Regions from separate parts of the Janthinobacterium sp. BCJ23 genome, predicted to be linked through region 2. Evidence: predicted binding sites of a transcription regulator. Region 2 holds the regulator's gene; each other region holds the start of a gene.

Region 1 (3,787 bases), on a different contig from region 2:
GCTGTTCGAACGGCCATTGGCCACGTACAGCTTGGCGCCATCGGGCGTGATGGCCATGTTCCACGGGCGCTTGCCGACGGGAATGGTGGCCGTGACCTCGTTGCTGGCCGTGTCGATCACCATCACCGTGCCATCGATACCGTTCGAGACATACACCTGCTTGCCGCTGGGATGGACCACGATGCCGTTTGCATTCTTGCCAGCGGGAATGGTGGCGATGGCCTTGCGCGCGGCCATGTCGATGACGTAGACGGCATTGACCAGTTCGCACGCCACGTAGGCGCGGCCCGAGTCCGGACTGAAACCGATGCCGCGCGGGCGCAATCCCACGGCGATGGACGCCACCTGGCGGCGTTGCACCACATCAATGACATCGACTTGTTCAGCCTCTTCCGCGCTGACCAGCAGCCAGCGCCCATCGGGGCTGAAAACGGCATGTTCCGGATTGCGTCCATGCACCTTGATATCGGCGAGCAAGACGCCCGTCTGCCCATCGAGCAAGGCCACGCTATTGTTTTCCTCGACGGCCACGGCCACGTAATGACCGTCTTGCGAAGCGCTGACGCCTTCGGGCGACTTGCCCAGCGCCACCGTGCGCAGGGGGGCGCCGCCAGCGTTATCGATCAGCAGCAAGGCGCTGCTGGCCGCATCCGTGACAAACAATTGCCGCCCGGTGGGGTCGGCGGCGATGCCGCGCGGACGCTTGCCGGCTGCAATCTGGCGCACGACCTGATCGGTCGCCGTGTCGATCACACTCAAGGTGCCCGATTTTTCATTGGGAACATAAGCAAATGGAGCGGCCTGGAGGGAGGTGCAGGCAAGCGCTGGCAGCAGCCAGCACACCTGGCGCAAGCGCGAGAAGAAGTTGGGCATAATCACCTTTCGATGGCAAAACACAGGAAAAGCGCGCGGCATCGGCGCATCTGAACATTGCTGTATGCAAACGCCGTGCCATTGACACGCGTATAATTTCAGCCCACCAATGGAGACATGGCAGGCATATTGCTTGATACAACTATGCAGACCTGCGCCGCGCACGCGGCCAAAGCAGGCTTTTATTCACATTGGAGAATCCGCATGCAGCACCGTTTCCGCCTGAACACCATCGCCAGCCTGTTTGTCGCCGGCAGCGCTACCCTCGCCCCTCACGTCTTTGCCGCCGAGGCAGCTGCCCCGGCCAACGGGCAACTGATGGATACGGTGGTCGTCAGCGGCAGCCGCATCGCCCATCCCAGCCAGGAAGTGCCGGCCTCGATCGACGTCGTCGACAGCGCCCGCATCCAGGATGGCCAAATCCGCGTCAACGCGTCAGAAGCGCTGGCCGCCGTGCCGGGCCTGGTCGTGCAAAACCGCCAGAACTATGCGCAAGACTTGCAGATCTCGTCGCGCGGCTTCGGCGCACGCTCGGCCTTTGGCGTGCGCGGCGTCAAACTGATCAGCGATGGCATTCCTGCCAGCATGCCCGACGGCCAAGGCCAGGCCGCCACCTTCAACCTCGATACGGCCGAGCGCATCGAAGTGCTGCGCGGACCGTTTTCTGCCATCTACGGCAACCATTCGGGCGGCGTGATCCAGCTGTTTTCCAAGGATGGACAAAATCCTCCCTCCGTCGAATTGAATGTGGTGGGCGGCAGCTACGGCACCAACAAAGTGGACTTGACGGCGCAAGGCCAGGCAGGCGGCATCGGCTACGTGCTCGACGGCTCGCGCTTCCGCACGGACGGTTTCCGCGACCACAGCGCAGCCACGCGCGAACAAGCGTTCGGCAAGATCACCGTCAAGCCCAATGCGGACAGCAAGCTGACCATCGTTGCCAACAGCCTGCACCAAGGCAACACGCAAGATCCGCTGGGCGCCACTTGGGCCACGTTTGCCCGCGACCCGCGCGCTGGCGAAACCGATGCTAGCGACACGCAAAACCCGAAGCGCACCCTGGCCGAGCGCTACAACACGCGCAAGAGCATCGACCACCAGCAAATCGGCGCCACCTATGAACAGTCGTTCGGCGACGACCGCCTGCATGTGATGGTGTATGGCGGCAACCGCGACGTGATCCAGTACCAGGCTTTTACCAAAGGCTTCCAGGCGCCAGCCAGCCATTCGGGTGGCGTGGTCGACTTCCAGCGTGAGTTCTATGGCATCGATACCAACTGGCTACATGTGAACCAGTTGGCAGGCGGCAAGCTGAGCACCACCATCGGCATCGACTATGGCCGCTCCAGCGATGACCGCACCGGCTATGAAAATTACATCGGCAACACGTTTGGCGTGAAAGGCAAGCTGCGCCGCGACGAGCAGGACGTCGTCTCCAGTCTCGATCCGTATCTCCAGATGGAATGGCAAAGCGGACCGTGGCTGCTCAGCGCAGGTGTGCGCTACAGCAAGATGAAAGTGTCGGTGAACGACCACTATCTCAGCAATGGGAACGACAGCGGCAGCCTCGAGTTCAGCCACACGACACCGGTGCTGGGTCTGCTGTATAAACTGACGCCGAACGTCAACGTGTACGCCAGCGCCGCGCGCGGTTTTGAGGCGCCTACCTTGAATGAACTGTTTTACTCGGGCACGGGTGGCGGCTTCAATTACCAGCTGAAACCGGCCACCAGCACCAACCTGGAAGCGGGTATCAAGGCGAGGATCGCCAACAACACCCACGTAAACGCGGCCGTGTTCCAGATCAAGACCAACGACGAACTGGTAGTCGACAAGTCCAGCGGCGGGCGCACCAGCTATCGCAATGCAGGTAAAACCTTGCGCCAAGGTATGGAAGTGTCGCTGGAATCCAGCCTGCCATATGGTTTCACGGCAAAAGTAGCACTGACCAGCCTGCACGCCGTGTATGACCAGGCGTTTGGCAGCGTGCGCGAAGGCAGCCGTTTGCCGGGCGTGCCCAGCGCCAACCTGTTCGCGGAATTGGCGTGGAAAGATACGCTCGACCGCTTTGGCGCGGCGCTGGAAAGCGTGGCCAGCAACCAGGTCTACGCGGAAGACAGCAACATCGAAAAACCAGCGCCCGGCTACACGGTGTTCAATGCGCGCTTCAACGCCAAGCAGAACGTGGGGAACTGGCGCTTCAAGGAATTTGCCCGCCTGAACAATCTTTTCGACAAGACCTACGTGGGCTCCGTCATCGTCGGCGACAGCAACAAACGCTACTATGAAGCGGCGCCAGGACGCAATTGGCTGCTGGGTGTCAGCGCCCAATATAGTTTCTAAAACTAAAAAGCCCGCGCCTCTTCCGATGCGCGGGCTTGTAAACCAGAGCAAGCTACTTCAGGGCCGCGCCTCCTTCACGCCATACTTCTCAAAGATCGTTTTCAGTTCGCCGCTGGCCGCCATCTCGTTCATGGCTGCCTGCAGCAACTTGGCCACGTCGAGCTGCTGCTTGCTGACGGCCAGGCCCACGGCCCAGCCGGCACGCGGCAAGCGGGCGAACGCCACTTCGCTCAAGGGGAAAGCGGGGTCGCTTTTCAGCACCGATTCGATTTCCGAACGGTTGGCCAGCACGGCGTCGAGCTTGCCCGCCTGCAATTGCTGCAAGGCTTCGGCGGCCGTATCGAAGATGCGCACGTCGTCGCGGTACTTGCCATTGTCTTCGCCCAACATCAGCATGGCCGCGATCGACACCTTTTCCACGCCGATACGCTTGCCGGCCAGCGAAGCGACTCCGTCGAATTGCGGCACCGCTTGCGCGCTGCGCACCAGGCGCACGGTTTCCACGTAATACGGCGCGAAGATCTCGACCTTGTCGTTGTCAGCCATCAACTTCTTGTCGACCGGCACATGC
Region 2 (3,787 bases):
CGGTGCGAAGAAGCGCGCCACCATGGCAGCGTCGACCTCGTCCAGGCTGGCAGGGCTCCAGCGCGGCGCATTGTCTTTGTCGACCACCAGTGCGCGCACGCCCTCGAGCACTTCGCCATGCTCGAAATTGTGGCGCACCACCGTGCGTTCCATGCGCAGGCAATCGGCCACGCCCAAGTGAGCCCCGCGCTGCAGCAATTCCAGAGTTACCGACATCATCAAAGGCGAGCGCAGGCGCATGGCCAACAGCGCCTTGCTGGCGAACGCGCTGTCGTCCTGCGCCAGCGAGGCCATGATGGCCGCTACGGAATCCGCACCGAAATGGCGGTCCAGCGCCGCGCGCGCCGCCGCCAGCGAGGAGACACCTGCCTGTGCCTGGAACGGCGCCGCCAGCGCCTTGATGGCCACCGGCAGGGCCTCGCCCGGCGTCGACTCGAACAGGGCCAGCAGCGCCCCCATTTGCGCCTCGGGCAGGTAGACATCGGCCAGGTCCGTGTACAGGGCGTCGGCCGCGCTGATCGTCAAGCCCGTCAAGCCCAGGTACAGGCCCAGCTGGCCGGCCAGGCGGGACAGGAAATAGCTGCCGCCCACATCGGGGAACAAGCCAATATTGACTTCAGGCATGGCCATGCGCGTGCGGCCCGTGACGATGCGCAAGCGGTTGCCGGGTCCGGCTTGCGCCACGCCCATGCCGCCGCCCATCACCACGCCATCCATCACGGCGATATACGGTTTCGGATAGAAATGGATCACATGATTTAACGCGTATTCTTCCGTAAAGAAATCTTCCAGCAAGGCGCTGCCGCCTTGCGGCGTGGCCAGGCCCGCATCGTAGAAGAAACGGATGTCGCCGCCGGCGCACAGTGCTTTCTCGCTGCTCGAGCGGATCACGACGGCGTCCACCTGCGGATCGTCGCGCCAGGCCAGCAGGGCCGCGCTCAGGGCGCGCACCATCTCCAGCGACAGGGAATTCAAGGCTTTCGGACGGTCGAGCACGATATGCCCCGTGCGGTTGCGGATGGAAGTCTGGACGAAGTCGCTCATGGCAGGCGTGAAAAAAGTAAAAGTACAAACATTTTAGCGCCTGCGCGGGGAAGATTGCGTTCAAAAGGTCCAGGCGCAAAAAAGGGCGCAATGTGCGCCCTTAGTTGATCACAACTGCTGGAAGCGGGTGGCCTTAAACGGCGACGACGGCGTCTTCCTCGGAGTTGTCTGGCAGATGCTTGATCGCCTCTTTACCGTGCCCTTGCACTTTGGTTTTGTATTTCATCACTTGCCTATCGAGCTTGTCGATCAGGGCATCGATCGCGGCATACAGGTCTTGTGCCAGGCTTTCCACGTAGACGGTTTTGCCACTTAAACGCAGGTTGACTTCGGCCTTTTGACGTTTTTCTTTCTCTTTGAGGTTATCCACGGTCAGAATCACGGCGATATCGATAACTTGATCGAAATGACGTTTCACGCGTTCCAGCTTCGTTTGTACGTATTCACGGATGGCTGGTGTCACTTCGAGATGATGTCCGCTGATGGTGAGATTCATACACACTCCTAAAGATGATCGGGTTCGTGCGGTCCATCCTATCCGGCCCGCAGAGGAACCGAAAAAAACTTACAAACACTTACGCAGGCTCACTGGCGGAATTTTCAACGCTTCCCGGTATTTGGCAACAGTACGTCGCGCAATCACCATGCCTTGTTCCCCCAGCATGTCCGCAATCTTACTGTCGGATAAAGGATTTTTAGGGTCTTCTGCTCCTGTCAGTTGCACGATCAATGCCCGTATCGCCGTCGATGACGCTTCGCCCCCCGCTTCGGTGGCGACGTGGCTACCAAAGAAATATTTCAACTCGAACATGCCGTGCGGGGTCAGCATGTACTTTTGAGTTGTTACCCGCGAGATAGTACTCTCGTGTAAACCCAGTGTATCAGCTATTTCACGGAGCACAAGGGGGCGCATGGCAACGGCCCCATGCGAGAAAAAGTTCTTTTGTCTTTCTACTATTGCCTGTGCCACGCGCAGGATCGTGTCGAAACGCTGGCGCATATTCTTGATCAGCCACTTGGCTTCCTGCAACTGTGCGCCCATGGCGCCCTCGCCCTTGCCCTGCTTGAGCAGGTTGGCGTACATGGCGTTGACGCGCAGGCGCGGCATGACGTCGTTGTTCAGGGTCACTTGCCAGCCATTGCGCGCGCGCTTGACGACGACGTCGGGCACCACATAATCGGACACGTCCGAGGCGAACACGGCGCCCGGATGCGGATTGCACTGGCGAATCACCGTCTGCGCTTCGCGCAAGTCTTCATCGTCGCAATCAAGGGCTTTTTTCAGCTTGTTGAAATCGCGCTGGGCAAACCAGGCCAGGTGCTTTTCCACGATGACGAGGGCCATGCGCCGCGTCACCATGGCGATGTGCGGCAAGCGCTTGATCTGCAGCGCCAGGCATTCGGACGCATTGCGCGCGCCCACGCCGGGCGGATCGAAACTTTGCAGCAGCGACAAGGCCGTGCGCATCTCGTCGGCGTCGATTTCCAGCTCTTCCGGCAGGCGCGCCAGGATGTCGTCGAGCGACTCTTCCAGGTAGCCATTGTCGTCGAGCGCGTCGATGATCAGCTCGACCAGCGCACGGTCGCGCAACTCGAGCACCGTCACGCGCATCTGCTCCATCAGGTGTTCGCGCAGGGTGCAGTGATGGGCCTCGAGTTGCGGGCGGGAATCTTCGTCGTCGGGCGCCTTGCCCCGGCTCGCCTCGCTCCAGTCGCTGTCGCCGCCATCCGCCACGGCCGGACCCTCGCCCGCCTCGCCGTCAAAGGTTTCCGCTTCGGCTGGCGCCGCGGGCGCCTCCTGGCCTGGCGGCTGGGGCGGCGCTTCGGCCGGCGCCGCCGTGGAACTCAAGGCCCCGTCCGACAGCAGGCGCAGCGAACGGTCGAGCGGATCGTCGAGGCGCTCGAGCAGGGGATTGTCCGTCAGCAGTTGCTCGAGTTCCTGGTGCAATTCCAAGGTGGACAATTGCAACAGGCGTATCGATTGCTGCAACTGCGGCGTCAGTGCCAGGTGCTGCGAAGTGCGCAGCTGCAATGATTGTTTCATTGGCTTACATGCGGAAGTGTTCGCCCAGATAGACCCGGCGTACCGACTCGTTCGCGATGATGTCGTCGGGGCGTCCCGACGCCAGTACCGAGCCCTGGTTGATGATGTAGGCACGGTCGCAAATACCCAGCGTCTCGCGCACATTATGATCGGTGATCAGCACGCCGATATTGCGCTCCTTCAAGAAGCGCACGATGCGCTGGATCTCGATCACGGCGATCGGATCGACGCCGGCGAACGGCTCGTCGAGCAGCACGAAACGGGGATCCGTGGCCAGCGCGCGGGCGATTTCCACGCGGCGGCGCTCGCCGCCCGACAGGGACAGGGCCTGGTTCTCGCGCAGCTTTTCAATCTGCAAATCGGCCAGCAGCTTATCCAGGCGCTCCTCGATCTCGGCCTTCTTCAAAGGACGGCCTTCGACGGTCTGGATTTCCAGCACGGCGCGGATATTGTCTTCCACCGTCAGCTTGCGGAAGACGGACGCTTCCTGCGGCAGATAGGACAAGCCCATCTGCGCGCGGCGGTGGATCGGCAGGCTGGAAATGTCCACGCCGCTGATGTCGATGCTGCCGCCGTCCGACGGCACCAGGCCGACGATCATGTAGAACGAGGTGGTCTTGCCGGCGCCGTTCGGGCCCAGCAAACCCACCACTTCGCCGCATTCGACTTGCAGCGAGACATCATGCACGACTTGCCGCT
Region 3 (3,787 bases), on a different contig from region 2:
CGCAGCCTGCTGGCCGAAGAGGCGGCAGCGAAGATCGCCCTGAAACTGCTGTTCCCGCTGATCTTTTGCGTCTTTCCCACCCTGATGCTGGTGCTCATGGGGCCGGCCGTGATCGAAGTCTATCGCGTGCTCGTGCCGGCCATGGCCAGCCGCTGAAAGGAACTACCATGCGCTTGACGATTTCCCGCCTGGCCGCCACCTGCGCCTGCCTGGGCCTGGCCGCCTGTACCACGCAGCTGGCCCACCTGCCGGTGGCGGCGTGGTCCGACGCCGATGCCGCCTATGCGGCGGGGCGCCAGCATTTCGTGCGGGGCGACTTGCCTGCGGCGCAAACGGCCTATGAGCAAGCCCTGCGCCATGCGCCGCGCCACGTGAACGCGCGCAACGGCCTGGCCGTGCTGCATGCGCAGCGCGGTGAACACGACGCGGCGATCGCCCATTGGCTGGCCTTGACGCAGGAGGCGGGCATGCCGCAGCCGCGGCAGGCCTATCTGTTCAGCAATCTCGGTCATGCCTATTATTTAAGCGGACGCGATGCGCAAGCGTTGACTGCGCTGGAACAGGCCTGCCTGCTCGACCCGCTCAATGCGCTGGCCTGGCGGCATCTGGCGCAAGTGCTCGAACGGCTGGGGCAGCATGAGCGCGCGGCCGTCATGCGGCGCCAGGCGGCCAGCTTGCAGGAACACGATGTGCGGCGCGACATGGCCTTGTTGCGCGGCGAGGCGCCGCCGAAGCTTGTGCCCGAGCCTGTGCCGGATGCGCCCGCCATGGCGCGCGTGGAGATTACGCAGAGCGATGGCATGGCCCGCCTGCGGCGCGTGCCGGCGGCGGAGCGCAGCCTGCCCGTTAGCGCGTCGTTGCCGGCGGCGTCGGTGCCTGTGGCCGGTGCGCCGCATCCGCGCCTGGAAATTGTGAATGGCAACGGCGTGCCCGGCCTGGCAGCCGCGCTGGCGCGCAGCCTGGCCGGTGCTCCCGTGCAGGTGGTGCGCTTGGCCAATGAAACCAGCTTCCAGGTGGCGCGCACGCGCGTCGAATACCGGCCCGCGCAGGAGCAGGCGGCGCGTCAGCTGGCCCGCCAGCTTGGCGCACAGGTACGTACCCAGGTGCAGATCCAGGCAGCCGACTGCCCCGCCAGCGAGCTGCGCCTGGTGCTGGGGCGTGACCTGAGCGATCCCGCCATGCTGCACCGCTATTATCTGCAGCAATTGCAACTGGCGCGCCGGGCGCTGGCGCGGCTCGGTTAACACATCTCTGCCGGCATAAAAAAGCGGCGCCTTTGCGGGCGCCGCGTGCTTTTCATGCTGCGGATTATTTCGGCTGCCGGCGGCGCGTAAAAGCCAGGGCTGCCAGTCCCGTGCCCAGCAGGAACAAAGTGCCTGGCTCCGGTACTTGCAAGGGTTCGATGACGACGATGTCCGTGCGCGTGGATTTGGAAAAGTTCAAGGTGTAGCTGCCGGCGGGCAGGGCGAAATTCGACGTCAGCGAAAACATCGCAAAGCCATTCGTGAAGGCGCGCCCGGTGGCCGGGTCGTTGGTGCCGGCCGTCATGTTCAGGCTGAAGGGATCGAGGCTGCCGACCGTATGGTTGCCATTGACGTCGCTGCCATTGTTGGCGTCGCCATCGGGCGCGAACTGGAAGATCACGCCATCGGCATTCGCGTTCGACAGGCAGCCCACGGGACTGGAAGTATTGCACGAGATATTGAAGATATCCATGATCGACACGCTCGACTTGTCACCCATCGTCGTCACGCTGGTGCGCAGGTCGCGCCGTCCCATGAAGTTGAAGGTGATGAAGCCAGCGCTCGACAGGGTCAGGTTGACGGAGCCGGTGAGCGTATCGCCTGCCGTGGCCGTGGCGGCGCCGACCGTGTCGCGCTGTGCTTCCGCAACGGCGCGCACGGTGGAGCCGGCGGCCGTGAGCATATTGCCAAAGGCATGCGCGTCGCCACGTGCGAACTCCAGGGTGGAACTGGGGCTGGGTGCGTAGTTATTTTGCGGCAAGCCGCTGCAGCCGCCGCCCGAACATACTTGCAGCACGTCGGCGTTGGCGGCCGGGCCCGTATTGACGGCGCGCGGATTGACGGCCACGCCGCCCTCGAAGAAGGCGCTGTCGCTGGCATTGCGGTTGGCGCCGGCCAGCGACAGCGCGCCAGCGCTGGTGGTGATGCGGAAAGAGTTCAATTCGTTGACGGCCAGGCCGTACGCGCCGGCCTGCGCCTGGCCGCTGGCCAGCAGACTTGCCGCCGCCAGTGCGCCCAGCCAACCCAGGGTCTTGCTTCGTGTGTGATCGACGTTCATCGCAGCCTCTTATCGTAGTCAGTCTCGGAAAATCCGGGGGAGAAAGAATCCAGAATGACCTGCCTGGATTCATCTCGTAGACAGTGATAAGCAGCTTGCGTGCCACACAAAAAAAGCATATTGAATCAAGGGCTTGCGCAAAGCGGACTGAGCCGGTGGAAGCAAAGTGTAAGAAAGGCCGACGCCGCTTTCAGGTGCCCCGGTGATAGCCGAGGTGGCCGCCGGAATTGCGCGCGCAGCCGCAACCGATGCGCGCCACCTCCTCGCCTTCCGTCAGTTTCCAGTTGGTAATCGTCGTGTGCTGCCAGTCGATGTCGCTTTTCTTGACAGGCTTTACCGTCAAGGTGCGGGTTTCCGCATTCGTGTACTCCATCAGCTCCTCGTCGTCGGCGATGTCGAAATGGCGGTGGATCAGGGAAATGCCGAAGCGGTCGAGCGCGCCATAACGTTGCAGCACGTCGCGCAGTTCGCGAAAGCAGGCGAGGTCGTCGGGCAGCAGCGGATTGACGGCGGAAATATCGGCGACGGGCTGCCATTGCATGGCGTGGATGTTCAGGCTGTGCATGATAGGCTCCTGTGCCCCGTGATGGTAGGACCAAGCTGCCAGAGGGGCACTGGCAACCTGTCGAAACGTCTATCGTGGCCGCAAAGCCGATGCGGCGTTTGCGCCAGATCAAAGGTGCGGCACATCGCCTCGCGCCGATAATTGCCCGGTAAAATAGGCCATGGCAAACAAAACCCCCACCTTCCCCGGCGCACGCACGGGCCGCGGCCAGGTCCTGGCCGTGCTGCTGTCGAACCGCGATCAGTCCGGCGCCGAACCGCTGCAAGGCCGCGTCTCGCTGGCCGCCATCGTGAAAGCGCTGAAACGCAAATACCATTGGCCCATCGAGACGCACAGCTTTCCCGCCAACACGCAGGACGGCCGCGCCAGCTGGGCGACCGTCTACAGCTTGCCGGAAAAGGTCATCGAGACCGCGCTGGACAGCGGCGGCCGGGAGTGGCTGGAGAGCCGGGGAGTACCTGGGCGGCGCTGAGCGCGCCGCCTGCCTTGCTCGGTCCCTTTATTCCAGCCGGAAGCCAACCTTGAGCGTGACCTGGAAATGCGCCACCTTGCCATCGACAATATGGCCGCGCGACTCCGTCACTTCATACCAGTCCATATGCTTGACCGTCAGCGCCGCCTTGGCAATGGCATCGCGTATCGCCTGATCGCTGCTTTCGGTAGACGTTCCCACCAGTTCGATCAGCTTGTAAGTGTGTGCGGACATGATATTCCCCCAGGTAGGCAAGCCAGACATCGGGAGCCTGCATTGCGCAAGCACATGCTCATCTTGCGCCTAAATGTGCTGATAGTCATTGCGCGGTGCAGCAATGCGAGCGTGAAGTGGGGAAAGGCCAAAGTCATGCTGACAGTATTGCTGTCAATGCAAGTGGTGGCTTGAGTTACTTGACGCAATGATGATCTCTCTGGCAGAAGTCGGTT
Region 4 (3,787 bases), on a different contig from region 2:
GCGGCAAACGTGCCCTGGAAGGCGACAAAGACGAACTCGGGAATGACGACGCCCTTGCTGAAGGTGGCGGCGGCGGCAAACGTGCCCTTGGCCGGATCCCAGATACCGTTCAGGAACAGGCGGTCGAAGCCACCGAAGAAGGCGGTTTTTTCCGTGAAGGCGATCGAGTAGCCGTAGATACACCACAGCACGATGACCAGCGCGAACACCATGAACACTTGCATCAGCACCGACAGCATGTTCTTCGAGCGCACCAGGCCGCCGTAGAACAGGGCCAGGCCGGGGATGGTCATCAGGATCACCAGCAGGGTGCTGATCATCATGAAGCTGGTATCGCCCTTGTTGGCAACGGGCGCGGCGGCTGGCGCGGCAGCGGCCGGGGCAGGAGCGACGGCGGCCGGAGCTGCTGCGTCAGGCACCGGCGTGACGGCGGGAGCGGCGACGGCCGAAGTCGTGGCCGCCTCCGTCTTGGCGGGGGCATCGGCAAAGCTCGGCGCGGCGACGCCAAACGCACACAGACAGGCAAACCCAGCTAGCAATTTTGTTATATTTTTACGCATCAATATTCCCCTTAGAGCGCTTCGTTGCCGGTTTCACCGGTACGGATGCGGATGACTTGTTCCAGGTTGTAGACGAAAATCTTGCCATCGCCGATTTTACCGGTACGCGCGGCACCTTCGATCGCTTCGATGGCCTGGTCGACAATGGCGTCATCGACGGCCGCTTCGATTTTGGTTTTTGGCAAGAAGTCGACGACATACTCGGCTCCACGGTAGAGTTCCGTGTGACCTTTCTGGCGGCCGAAACCTTTGACTTCGGTAACGGTAATGCCTTGCACATTGATAGCCGACAAGGCTTCGCGTACTTCGTCCAGTTTGAACGGTTTAATGATTGCAGTAATCATTTTCATGGCAGTCTCGCTTAAAAGGTTTTGGATACGGTCAGCACGAGACCGGATTTCGCCAGATTCTTGCCATTCGGTGCCAGCGACGTGATGTTGGCTTTGACGTAGGCCAGGGCGACTGTTGCCATGCCAAAATCCTTGGTGACGCCTAGCTTGTAGTCGGTGTAGCTGAGGGAATCGTTGTGCTCGACTTTCTGGCGGCCCACATGCAGGTTCAGCAGATAGCCTTCGTGCACATCGATATTCGCGCCCACGTCGAGGTAGCCGCTGTTCTTGCTGTCGGCCACGCCGAACAGATTGGTGGTCGAGTGCGAGTACTTGATGTAGGCCGGGCCATAGCCGAGCTGGCCATACAGCTCGAAGGTGTTGGCATTGGTGCTCAGCCCATTCGAGGGATAGAAGTAGTACAGGCCGCCTACGTCATAGGTAAAATCCTTGCTGATCTCGCCCCGTTTGCCGCCGTAGATGTCCCATTCCAGATTGGTATCGCCGCCGCCGTCCTTGATCCATTTGATGCTCGACAGCCAGGTGCCGACGTACAAACCCGTCGGGTTGTGGGTATAGTCGGCGCCGCCGCTGATGGCCGGTTTCAAGCGGCTTTGCGAGATGCCGCGGTAACGGTAGTCGCTGGTCAGCGCCACGTTGTAGCTCACCACGTTATCAGGTACGGCTTCGGCTGCAGCAGGCGCCGCCACTGCATCCTGGGCCATGGCGCTACCGCACAAGGCGGCCATGGCCAGCGTCAACGCTGCAGCTAAAGTCATGTTCTTGGACAGATTCTTCATGGCGATTCCCTTTTATTGAACTTTTAAAGCGGTTGAGGTTTAAAATCTTGGCTGGAGATCACAAAGCGTTCATACCTTCTTTAGCAGAATACGTGCCAGCTCTCTTGCCACCTTGACAGGTGCGTTTCCGGCCATACATACCCTGCAAGCCTCTGGGCATGCGGGTACGGGCTGCTGAAGCATTGTGAATTTGCCCAGTTTCGCACCAGATTAACGCCGCTGTGCACCGCAATGGTGCGATGCACAGGCCGCACCATAAAAGGACTGACCATGGACATGAATACCTTCTTTAACGACTTGCAAGGCAAGATCCATCAAGCCATCGAAAACTCGCCTGCCAAGGATATCGAGAAAAACGTGAAATCGATGATGACCCAGGGCTTCGCCCGCCTCGACCTCGTCACGCGCGAGGAATTCGATATCCAGGCGCAAGTGCTGGCCAAGACCCGCGCCAAGCTGGACGCACTGGAACTGCGCCTGATCGAACTGGAAACGCGCCTGAACGACACCAAGGCGTAAGGTGCGGCCAGCAAGGCTCCGTTATTGACGGCCTTGCTGGCATAGCTCAAGCCTGACGGCGTTGCATGCGCTAGACTGATCCTGCCCGCGCCCGCGCCACAGGGGAGTCTGATGAGTCTGGCCGTCCTGAAAAGCCGCGCCCTGGCCGGCATGGAAGCGCCCGAGGTAAGTGTCGAAGTCCACCTTGCCAATGGCTTGCCTTCGTTTACGATTGTCGGCCTGCCGGATACGGAAGTGAAGGAATCGCGCGACCGCGTCCGTGCCGCGCTGCAAAACTGCGGCTTTGACATGCCGGCGCGGCGCATCACGGCCAATCTGGCGCCGGCGGACTTGCCCAAGGAATCGGGGCGCTTCGACCTGCCCATCGCGCTGGGCATCCTGGCCGCGTCCGGCCAGTTGCCGGGCGACCAATTACACCACTACGAATTCGCGGGCGAACTGTCGCTGTCGGGCCAGTTGCGCCCTATCCGCGGCGCGCTGGCAATGACCTTTGCCATGCAGCGCAGCCAGCCGGGCGCGCCACGCGCCTTCATCCTGCCGCAGGCGAACGCAGACGAAGCGGCGCTCGTCAGCGATGCCTGCATCTATCCTGCCCACAGCCTGCTCGAGGTCTGCGCGCATTTTGCCGCGCACGCCAGCCGGACCACCCTGCAACGCCATCAGCCCATGCTGGCCGTACCCGATTTTGCGTATCCGGACTTTGCCGACGTGCAAGGACAGCAGCAGGCGCGCCGCGCACTGGAAGTGGCGGCCGCGGGCGGCCATAACGTCCTGATGGTGGGGCCACCGGGCGCGGGCAAGACCATGCTGGCCAGCCGCTTCCCTGGCGTGCTGCCGCCCATGAGCGACGAAGAGGCGCTGGAATCGGCCGCCGTGCATTCGCTGGGCGGCCACTTCAAGGTGGAACACTGGAAACGGCGCCCCTACCGTGCTCCGCACCAGACGGCGTCCGGCGTGGCCCTGGTGGGCGGCGGCAACGTGCCGCGCCCGGGAGAAATCTCGCTGGCCCACTGCGGTGTGCTGTTTCTCGATGAAATCGCCGAATTCCAGCGCCGGGTGCTCGATGTGCTGCGCCAGCCCATGGAATCGGGCGTGATCAGCATTTCACGCGCGGCCCGCCAGGCCGAGTTTCCTGCTCGCTTCCAGTTGATCGCCGCCATGAATCCCTGCCCCTGCGGTTATCTGGGCCATGCTTCGGGACGCTGCCGCTGCACGCCGGACGCCGTACTCCGTTATCACAGCCGCCTGTCCGGTCCGCTACTCGACCGTATCGACCTGCAGATTGAAGTGGCCGCCATGCCGCCGGCGGCGCTGGGGCGGCACGCAGGCGCAGGCGAAAGCACGCAAGCCATCGCCACGCGGGTCGCGGCAGCCTTTGCCCTGCAGCTGGCACGCCAGGGCAAAGCGAACCAGCGCCTGAGCAGCACGGAAATCGAACAGCATTGTCGCCTGGAAACGCATGGCGAGCAGCTGCTGCATGGCGCCATGGCGCGCCTGCACTGGTCGGCGCGCACCTATCACCGGGTATTGCGCGTGGCGCGCAGCATCGCGGACCTGGCGGACAGCCCCGGCATCACGC

The links. The regulator sigma-54, encoded in region 2, starts transcription at its own class of promoters, with help from an activator protein. The targets are predictions, from matches to a motif close to TGGCANGNAANCTGCTTT.
Region 1: AC54AG_RS28070 (beta-propeller fold lactonase family protein) is a predicted target of sigma-54. The motif match lies at 937-954, and genes of this name have one in related genera.
Region 3: AC54AG_RS17320 (EDSAP-1 family PEP-CTERM protein) is a predicted target of sigma-54. The motif match lies at 2,389-2,406, and genes of this name have one in related genera.
Region 4: AC54AG_RS26460 (TorF family putative porin) is a predicted target of sigma-54. The motif match lies at 1,770-1,787, and genes of this name have one in related genera.

What each region holds. Positions count from the first base shown of each region.
Region 1 is NZ_JCAQAW010000015.1:1,118-4,904, reverse strand. It holds gene AC54AG_RS28070 (beta-propeller fold lactonase family protein) at 1-873, opposite strand, end outside; gene AC54AG_RS28065 (TonB-dependent receptor family protein) at 1,078-3,216, shown strand; gene AC54AG_RS28060 (substrate-binding periplasmic protein) at 3,274-3,787, opposite strand, start outside.
Region 2 is NZ_JCAQAW010000008.1:95,889-99,675, reverse strand. It holds gene AC54AG_RS22130 (enoyl-CoA hydratase/isomerase family protein) at 1-1,044, opposite strand, end outside; gene hpf (ribosome hibernation-promoting factor, HPF/YfiA family) at 1,178-1,540, opposite strand; gene AC54AG_RS22120 (RNA polymerase factor sigma-54) at 1,610-3,088, opposite strand; gene lptB (LPS export ABC transporter ATP-binding protein) at 3,093-3,787, opposite strand, start outside.
Region 3 is NZ_JCAQAW010000005.1:85,618-89,404, reverse strand. It holds gene AC54AG_RS17330 (type II secretion system F family protein) at 1-156, shown strand, start outside; gene AC54AG_RS17325 (LytR C-terminal domain-containing protein) at 168-1,244, shown strand; gene AC54AG_RS17320 (EDSAP-1 family PEP-CTERM protein) at 1,309-2,301, opposite strand; gene AC54AG_RS17315 (hypothetical protein) at 2,492-2,866, opposite strand; gene AC54AG_RS17310 (hypothetical protein) at 3,027-3,338, shown strand; gene AC54AG_RS17305 (dodecin) at 3,366-3,572, opposite strand.
Region 4 is NZ_JCAQAW010000012.1:1,729-5,515, reverse strand. It holds gene AC54AG_RS26470 (ammonium transporter) at 1-560, opposite strand, end outside; gene AC54AG_RS26465 (P-II family nitrogen regulator) at 572-910, opposite strand; gene AC54AG_RS26460 (TorF family putative porin) at 922-1,689, opposite strand; gene AC54AG_RS26455 (accessory factor UbiK family protein) at 1,960-2,208, shown strand; gene AC54AG_RS26450 (YifB family Mg chelatase-like AAA ATPase) at 2,320-3,787, shown strand, end outside.